2 regions of the Psychrobacillus sp. FSL K6-1464 genome follow, and region 2 is predicted to be linked to the other one. Evidence: riboswitches for the same ligand, from Rfam matches in the RefSeq annotation. Region 2 holds a riboswitch; the other holds the start of a gene.
What was found. A riboswitch is a leader RNA that binds a small molecule or an ion and turns the genes downstream of it on or off. The one in region 2 is predicted to bind FMN.
Positions count from the first base shown of each region.

Region 1: it holds a riboswitch for FMN, as region 2 does, so the genes downstream of both, MKX39_RS07360 (ECF transporter S component) here and ribE (riboflavin synthase) in region 2, are expected to answer to the same signal.

Region 1 is NZ_JBBOOP010000001.1:1,505,609-1,510,004, reverse strand. It holds gene MKX39_RS07370 (helix-turn-helix domain-containing protein) at 1-443, opposite strand, end outside; gene MKX39_RS07365 (ferredoxin) at 554-802, shown strand; gene MKX39_RS07360 (ECF transporter S component) at 1,531-2,124, opposite strand; FMN riboswitch at 2,278-2,410, opposite strand; gene MKX39_RS07355 (hypothetical protein) at 2,675-3,922, opposite strand; gene sigX (RNA polymerase sigma factor SigX) at 3,915-4,396, opposite strand, start outside.
Region 2 is NZ_JBBOOP010000001.1:1,346,829-1,351,224, reverse strand. It holds gene MKX39_RS06450 (SDR family NAD(P)-dependent oxidoreductase) at 1-382, opposite strand, end outside; gene MKX39_RS06445 (DUF3889 domain-containing protein) at 539-868, shown strand; gene ribH (6,7-dimethyl-8-ribityllumazine synthase) at 928-1,395, opposite strand; partial or broken gene ribB (3,4-dihydroxy-2-butanone-4-phosphate synthase) at 1,432-2,019, opposite strand; gene ribE (riboflavin synthase) at 2,032-2,670, opposite strand; FMN riboswitch at 2,811-2,942, opposite strand; FMN riboswitch at 3,145-3,276, opposite strand; gene MKX39_RS06425 (MarR family winged helix-turn-helix transcriptional regulator) at 3,428-3,871, opposite strand; gene MKX39_RS06420 (SDR family NAD(P)-dependent oxidoreductase) at 3,886-4,396, opposite strand, start outside.

The DNA.
Region 1 (4,396 bases), 160 kb from region 2:
ATGAGGAAGTCCTTGACGAAATTCTGAATAGCCATATCCTTTTGATTTGGCACAAATTTTTTCTCTTTTGCTTGGAACTGGGACAAAGTTTGGATCACTAAGTCCAATCTTTTCCAAAATAATTGTTCCCTCCCTCTGTATTCCCAGCCATTGAATAGAAACTCTTTACCTTCCACTACTGTAGCTATTCCTTTTTCTGTAATATAGACGAGTGATTCCTCTACCTGAATTAGACCACGGTTATGCAACTCATTAATTTCAATATCATAGTCTTCCTTCGATAATTGTGGGAGAATAGAGAAAAAAGCATGAAGTTGAAAATATGTCACATCTTGAATAGTTTGTCCTGATTTTTTACCTTTTAATAAATAATAAGGAGCATTCTCAGAACGTTGTCCGGATAACTTATGTATAATAAATAGTAATATTTGATGAAAATGCATAGGAATACCTCTCTTTTCTGAAGTATTTTGGTTGAAATATAGGGAAAACATCTTTAGAATGAATACGATAGCATATTCGTGTTAGTAGTTATAAAGGAGAGAATATAATAATGGCAAAATATACAATTGTAGATAAAGATACATGTATAGCGTGCGGAGCATGTGGAGCCGCTGCCCCAGATATTTATGACTATGATGATGAAGGTATTGCCTTCGTTATTTTAGATAATAACATGGGTACAACAGAAGTTCCAGAAGAACTAATGGAAGATATGGAAGACGCTTTTGAAGGCTGTCCTACTGATTCTATTAAAGTCGCAGATGAATCATTCGAAGGCGACGCACTGAAATACGAATAGTATATGGAATGGTGGTTGTGACTTTGTCATAATCACCATTTTTCATTCTAATAATATCAGACAACTAGACGCTAGGTCGGTCAATATCCGTTTCAATTGTTTTCGCATGGCTTTGGACAGACTTATTACTATCGTTTGACTGTCTCACCCTTCTACAACATTTAGAAACAGGTAAGGGCGTTTTTAGATAACTAGAGATAAGATACTTTCTTATTCTTAGAGGTGATGGATGACAGTCTAAGTACGCGACATCCTGTCGCAACGACTGCCTGACCCGCATCGTGCGAGCCCGAAGATGCAATTTCGTTCACTCGTTTGCTTCTTTATTTTGGCAACACTTACTATTTCTCTTTATTTCCACTAATGTACGAGAAATCTACCTTCTTACCTATCAATGGAGAATAACATTTAATTCAAAAGTGAATACAAATAACTTTTCCATTTCTAAGATTTTAACACTCTTGTGACTTAAGCGATAAGCTATGTTAAATCTTCTTGTTGGGTACTACCCGTTTATTTGATTGTAGCGCAAGGTGACGACTCCAGCGGGTAGCTTGAGCTGAAGACCCCACAGAAGCGCAGCGAACGAGGAGGCTGAAGCCAAGCCCGCGGAAAGCGTCCGCCTGAAGCGAAAATCAGTATTATCATTCTTTCTTTTCAGCTCCATGAACCAAGTATATTTTCTTTTTAAAAAAAGTTGTTCCTCCTAGTGGAGAAACAACTTTTTGTTAATTTGTATTAGGTTTCATATATGAACTAGTTACTTTATCAAGCAATGGCTTCATTCGTTTGAATAAAACAATCATCACGATCGTTACTAATATACCTTTAATAAGATTAAATGGTAATATACCAAAAATGATCGTATTAAACAAAGCAGTGCCTGTTTCCATAGGGAAATTTAAGAAATAAGCGTACATTGGTAAAAATACATAATAATTTAGTACACTCATCCCAATAGCCATAGAGACTGTACCTGCTCCGAGTCCTGCCATAATGCCTTTGGACGAAGTAACTTTGCGATAAATCAAATACACAGGTGTGATAAACAAGATACTAGTTACAAAGTTAGCCATATGACCAACAGGTACACCAGTTGGACTTCCTGCAAATAACCAATCTAGCACATTTTTTAAAAATGCGACTAAAATTCCTGCAACTGGTCCCATTGTGATTGCAGCGATTAATGCTGGTATATCACTAAAGTCCACCTTTAAATAAGCCGGTAAAACCGGTAATGGAAATGCAAGTAGCATTAAAACAAAAGAAATACTACTCAGCATTGCGACTGCAATAAGCATTCGCGTTTTGCCTTTTAACATAAATCCTCTCTCCTTTTGCGATTCACTCCACAAGAAGAAAGGTTCAGAACGTTTGCATACTTAAAAAATCCCTCGAACTTATAGAAGTTCAAGGGAGAAATAAGGTACACTTTAATAAGCGTATCCGTATAAGCATACGAAAAACGACTGCACCTTCACCTTCTCCCATCCAGACTATACTGTCGGCTTTGGAATTTAACCAAATCAACCTGTTAAGGTTCGCGGGCTGAAGAAATAAATTTCTAATACCGCCGGTCGGGAATTGCACCCTGCCCCGAAGATGAATCAATATTTTGTTGTCCTCCAAGAATATATCTTGAATTAATAACATTTTATCAAATTAAAACAATATATGCAACAGACCTGTTTGCAACTGAGAATACTAGGCAAATTTATGTTATGGGCGATAATAAAAATTTAAGGGCTGTATCGGATTGCTTATGGGCGGTATTCGAAGCCTTATGGGCTATTTTCACAAATGTATGGGCTATCACATATATCTTAAAACAAAAATGCCAAGCTTAAGTTAATAAGCATTGGCATTTTTTTATTATTGAATTGTTTGCATAGTAAAACCATTTGGCCCCACTGGAACTGGAAGTGGACTAGAAAAATCTATTTCATTCCATTTTTCTTGTACGATATTCTCTAATCGGATAGTTTGATTGAAGCTTGCAGCTGTAAGCGAGAAAGCTTCTATCAAACGGGATGCCTCACTTGCATTTAGTGATTCCAAATCTAAAGGCTCATCAAAATGTACAACAAGTCCCTTATCTTCCTTAACTGAATAAGTTACATCATTCGGAATAACAGAAGTATAAATTTCATTTTCAGGATTTTTCATCCCCTGCAATGCTTCTAATAGTGTATTGAAAGTTTTATTGAAGTTTGGCGTTAAATAGGTCACTTGATTAAAAGCCTTATATGCAAAATAATTTACCTTCTGCTCTGTGCCAGTTAACACCAAAGGTTCATCTATAGTCCCTACTTGATCCCATTCGATTGGGGATCCATCTTCATTTACTCTTAAGAACGAATCAAAATCGGTAAAGACCTCATTGATTGAAGAGATGTATGGTACAGCTGTTCCAGGTGCAGAATCGTAGCCATGATCTGCTGGTAAGTAATGTTTTAATATTTTACCTTCTGCTATAAAGTAGCCTTTGTAAGGATGATATTCTTGGAAACCAAGAGAAGTTTCGTCAATCTCCAAAGCATACTGATTATATAATTCTAAGCTACTAGGTTCCATATTTGGAAAATCCGCTTCTATTTTCTCTTGAGGAATGACAATCGTGATTGGTACAGTGAGCGCATTTTCCAATAGAGAAAAATGAAATACCGTTCCATCACCTAAATCCTGCTCATAAACAGAAGTAAAAGTCCTATCAAATGGGGCTAATTCTACATTAGGAGCTAACTTTTCAGACATAGTTGTCATACCAACAGATTCTTCTTCTTTAGCATCCATAGAGGATTCCTCTGGTACTTCTAGAGTTCTCATTTGATCGTCTGCTGTGGTCGATTCTTCGACAGTATCAGCTGTGGAGCTCTCATTGTTATTTATATAGGAAGAGACGAGTACGGTTAATAATAATACAGATGCTACAGAAATGATAAATGGTAGCCATTTGTTCATAGACACCTGTATTCGTTTACGTTGCTCAAATTTCTCTTGCGTTTCTATTTTTGACTTAAGCTGCTGGTAAATTTCTTCTTTTGAGCGCTTATCTGTAAACTTGGGCATCTTTTTTAATAGTTCATCTAATTCACGGTCTTCTGCTTTTTTCTCACTCATGATGAACATCTGCCTCCTTTTGCTTATCAGATAATCGCTCACGAAGTGCTTTTATTGCACGATGTTGCGTTGTCTTCACTTTCCCTTCGGACCAATTTAAGATTTCCGATGTTTCTGCAATCGAAAGCTCCTGGAAATACCGCATTATAATAACCATTTTCTGATCTCCCGTACAATCATCCAACGCAACTAATAATGTTCTCATCTCATCATTGAGCTGCACTAAATCTTCCGGTAGCATATCTGAAGATGCAAGTTGCATCGTTTCCCAGTCAAATGAGTCAAATAATCTCTTTTTCCGGACAGCTTGTTTTCTAAAATGGTCAATTGCTATGTTTTTGGCTATTGAGAATAGCCATGTTTTTTCTGAACTTTTCCCCTCGAAGCTACTATAAGCTCTGAGTACTCGTACATATACTTCTTGGACCAAGTCTTCCGCAGTTTGTCTATTTTTCACCAAATATATGAGAAACT
Region 2 (4,396 bases):
TTACAGCTTTTGACGTATGTATAGCTCCAAATAATTTTAAATCTAAATCTGTTTGCCACAAATCTGTTTCTACTGATTCAAAAGGGTTTGCAGAAGAAGTACCAGCATTATTAACTAAAATATCAATACGTCCATAATGATCTACTGTTTTTTGAATAATTTCTTTGCATGCTTCTTCTTTGGTAATATCCGCAGGAACAATAAGTACTTGTGCCCCTGTTTCACTTTTAATAAATGCCGCAGCCTCTTTTAATTGTTCTTCTCCTCGAGCACAAAGAGTTACCTTAGCTCCTTCTTGCACTAATTGTAAAGCTGTTTGTAAACCTATCCCTTTACTTGAGCCCGTAACGATTGCTACTTTTCCAGCTAATCCTAATTCCATTATGTTGCCCCCTCTAATTCAAATCATGTTCTTCTTTCATTATATTACAATTTTATATTTTGTCAGAATTATTGCTCTCCTCATTAAGAATCAAAATAACGATAGAATGATTTCTTTTGAATGACACATTCTAAAGGAAAGGAGAAGTGATGAATTATGCAAAAACTAGTTATCGAACTTACCATTATAGCTTCTATGCAGACATTAACAACATATATACCTACAACCGCTCCTACTCATCAGGAAACCCCTGCCTATGCTAAATGGGGACAAGTTGCTGTAAAAGAAACTCAATCCAAATTTCCCCATGCAAGTATAATTGACTATCTTTATGAAGGAAGTGAACCGAAAGGAAATTCTACCATTGAAAAGTTCAGTCTAAGGTTAAAAGAGAGTGACAAAGAATTTGGAGTCTCTGTTAAAATTGAATATATTACTGATACTAATGAATTGATCCATGTTCAAATCCATGAAGTTTCGGATTAATTATTTATACTTTTTCTATTGTTTCTAAGTCATTTCTAAATTTAAGTGAACCAATTTTATCACGACATGACCTTTAACAGATTTGCCATCTCAATTGCAGAGACGGCTGCATCGTATCCTTTGTTTCCAACCTTTGTACCTGCCCGTTCAATAGCTTGTTCTATAGATTCTGTAGTGACGATACCAAAAATAACTGGTACTCCAGTTTGTAAACCTACTTGTGCAATTCCTTTTGCTGCTTCGTTGCAAACATAATCATAGTGTGTCGTTGAACCTCTGATTACTGTACCAAGACCAATGATTGCATCGTATTTTTGGGAATCCGCCATTTTTTTTGCAATAAATGGTACTTCAAATACACCAGGAACCCAAGCAACTTCAATACTTTCTTCAGCGACACCATGACGTTTTAACCCATCTATTGCACCGTCAACTAGTTTTGCATTGATGAAATCATTAAAACGTCCGACAACAATACCTACTTTCAAATCTGTTCCGATTAAATTTGCTTCGATTGTTTTTACCATCTTATTCTCTCCTTAGCTAGCTTTAATATTTATTAAATACCTTGATAGTTCTTCGATTGTGACAATCTTTAATTGATATTGTTTGGCAAGTTCCAGTAAATCTGGTAAGCGTGCCATTGAACCATCATCGTTCATTATTTCGCAAATTACACCTGATTTAGCTGAGGCACAAAGCATGGCAAGGTCAACTGCAGCTTCCGTATGACCTCGTCTTTCCAGTACACCACCTGGCTTTGCGATTAGCGGAAAGACATGTCCTGGTCGTTTAAACTGTTGTGCCTTTGCTTGTGGTTTAATGACTTGTAACATCGTCTCTGATCGATCAAACGCACTTATGCCCGTTGAAGTGTTTTCATGATCAATCGACACAGTAAATGCAGTTTGATGAGAATCTGTATTATTAGAAACCATCGGATGTAATTGCAATACCTCTGCGATTTCTTCATGGATAGGCATACAAATCAATCCTCGACCATACTTAGCCATGAAATTGATGTTTTCTGGTGTTGCAAATTCTGCTAAGCAAAGGAAATCGCCTTCATTTTCGCGGTTTTCATCATCTACTAAAATAATAAGCTTTCCTTGTGTTAAATCTGTAATTGCTTCTTCTATCGTATTTAGCATGCTAATTTCTCCTTAAAAACCGTTCTGCTGTAAAAAGTCCTGGGTGATGATAGTCGATTCACTTTTCTTTGTACTAAATTGATGCACGTACTTCCCTAGCATATCACCTTCGATATTAACGAGTTCACCCGCTTTTTTCACACCTAGAACTGTTTCCTTATTTGTGTGGGGAATTAATGAAACTGTTACTGTCGACTTATTTATAGCAAAAATAGTTAAACTTGTTCCATCAATCGTTATAGATCCCTTTGGAATACAAAAGTGACTTGCCTCTTCTGGTACAATAATATCGATATACACTGCATTTGCTGCATGGCGCTTTTTCAATATGGTACCCACACCATCCACATGTCCTGTAACGAAATGTCCACCGAATCGACCGTTTGCCGCTAATGCTCTTTCTAAATTGACAACTGAACTGCTATTTAATAATTTTGTTGTAGTTGCATAAAACGTCTCTGGCATAACGTCCACTGTAAATTCAAATCTTGAAAATGCGATTACTGTTAAACAGACACCATTCACTGCAATACTATCACCTAATTTGATGTCCTCTAAAATTCGTTTTGCTCGGATAATAAGTTGCATACTGCTAGCAGATGTTTGTACGTTCTTAATGGTGCCAAGCTCTTCAACAATTCCTGTAAACATCGTATCCTCCTTATTAGTAAGTACTTTTAGATGGAATCTAAAGCCTACTTCAAACAAAAACCTCCGTACACATAAGTGTCGGAGGGAAATTAGGTAGATTCAAATAAGCCTTTTGTGTTTTTCTCTCAAAAAGCATTGAACTACTCCTTCTCCCATCCAGACTATAACTGTCGGCTTTGGATTTCCACCAAATCATGCGTTTTACGGCTCACAGGCTTTGAGGTTGCTCTCTTACTGTCGATTGGGAATTTCACCCGACCCCGAAGGATAGTTATTCAATTTTAAAAAATAGAAGCGCCTATGCCCGCGGGATCATGTCCCAACAAACTGACTTGCCCAAATTTGTTGGCACTGACAAGCGCTATAGCTAGACATTAAAAAACGCACCCAAATTTATGGATGCGAGAGAAGTCATACTTTAATAAGCCTGTTGTTCCTTTTTTAGCATAACTAAAAAACCTCCAAATAGGCGACTTTCTCCTTCTCCCATCCAGACTTTAACTGTCGGCTTTGGATTCTCACCAAATCATGCGTTTTACGGCTCACAGGCTTTGAGATTGCTCTCTTACTGTCGATTGGGAATTTCACCCGACCCCGAAGGAATGTTATAAAATTGTTATTAGCATAACAATTTCATATCTTAATTGCAAGGAGTTAAGTACTTTTACATTATACAAAAGGATTTTGAAAAACATAAAAAGCTAAGAACCTCTTATGTTGAGGGTCTTAGCTAACTTTTCTCTAAAAAATAATTAGATCATGATGATGACAATCTTTTATTTTTCATACTGTTTAATATTTTTTGCTGTATATATAAATACTGATCTAATTCTTCCACAGTCAACTCTTCAAATAACTCCACAAATATTTCTTCGCCAATCTTTTGTGCTTCCATTAAAGCAGATCGCCCTTTTTCTGTAATCTGAAGATGGATCGTCCGGCGATCTTCTTCACTATACAGTCGTTCCGCTAATTCGAACTTCACGAGCTTGCTAGAAATATTTGTAATTGCTCCTTTTGTATACCCTAAGGTATCTGCTAAATCACTTTGCATTACCGGACCATTTGTACGTAATTGAGCTAGTACCAAAATTGCAGATATTCCCACTGGAAATTCAAATTTAGAAGAGAATTTAACTATATTTTCGTTTGAGATTATTTCAGTTGCATGAATCAATTTAAATAAATTTGTTTTCTCCATACTACATCCTTCTATTAACGCAGCATGATGGATCCACCATCAACCATCATCGTTTGACCTGTAATATATCTTGAATCCTCACTAGCTAAAAATACTGCTACACGACCAATATCCTCTTCTACTTCACCGAAACGACCCATCGGTATTTTACTTAGTACTGCTTCATAATATTCAGGTTGAGCTTTTGCCCATGCTTGTACTCCCTCTGAGTTAGCAACCGGACTGATAATATTCACATTAATACCAAAACGACCCCATTCGTTTGCAGCTACACGTGATATCCCACGAATTGCCTCTTTAGCAGCAGCATATGCTCCTTGAGTTTCATGACCAGCCAATCCTGCCCCTGAAGCAAAGTTAATAATATTTCCTTTTGTTTCTTTTAAGTAAGGCAGTGCAGCCTGCATTAAATAGAATGTTGGATAGAATCCAGTCCCAAATGATAGATCAAGATCCGCTTGTGTAATATTCTCAATCGTTAATTGTTTTGATGCATGTGCATTATTTACAAGTACATCCAACTTA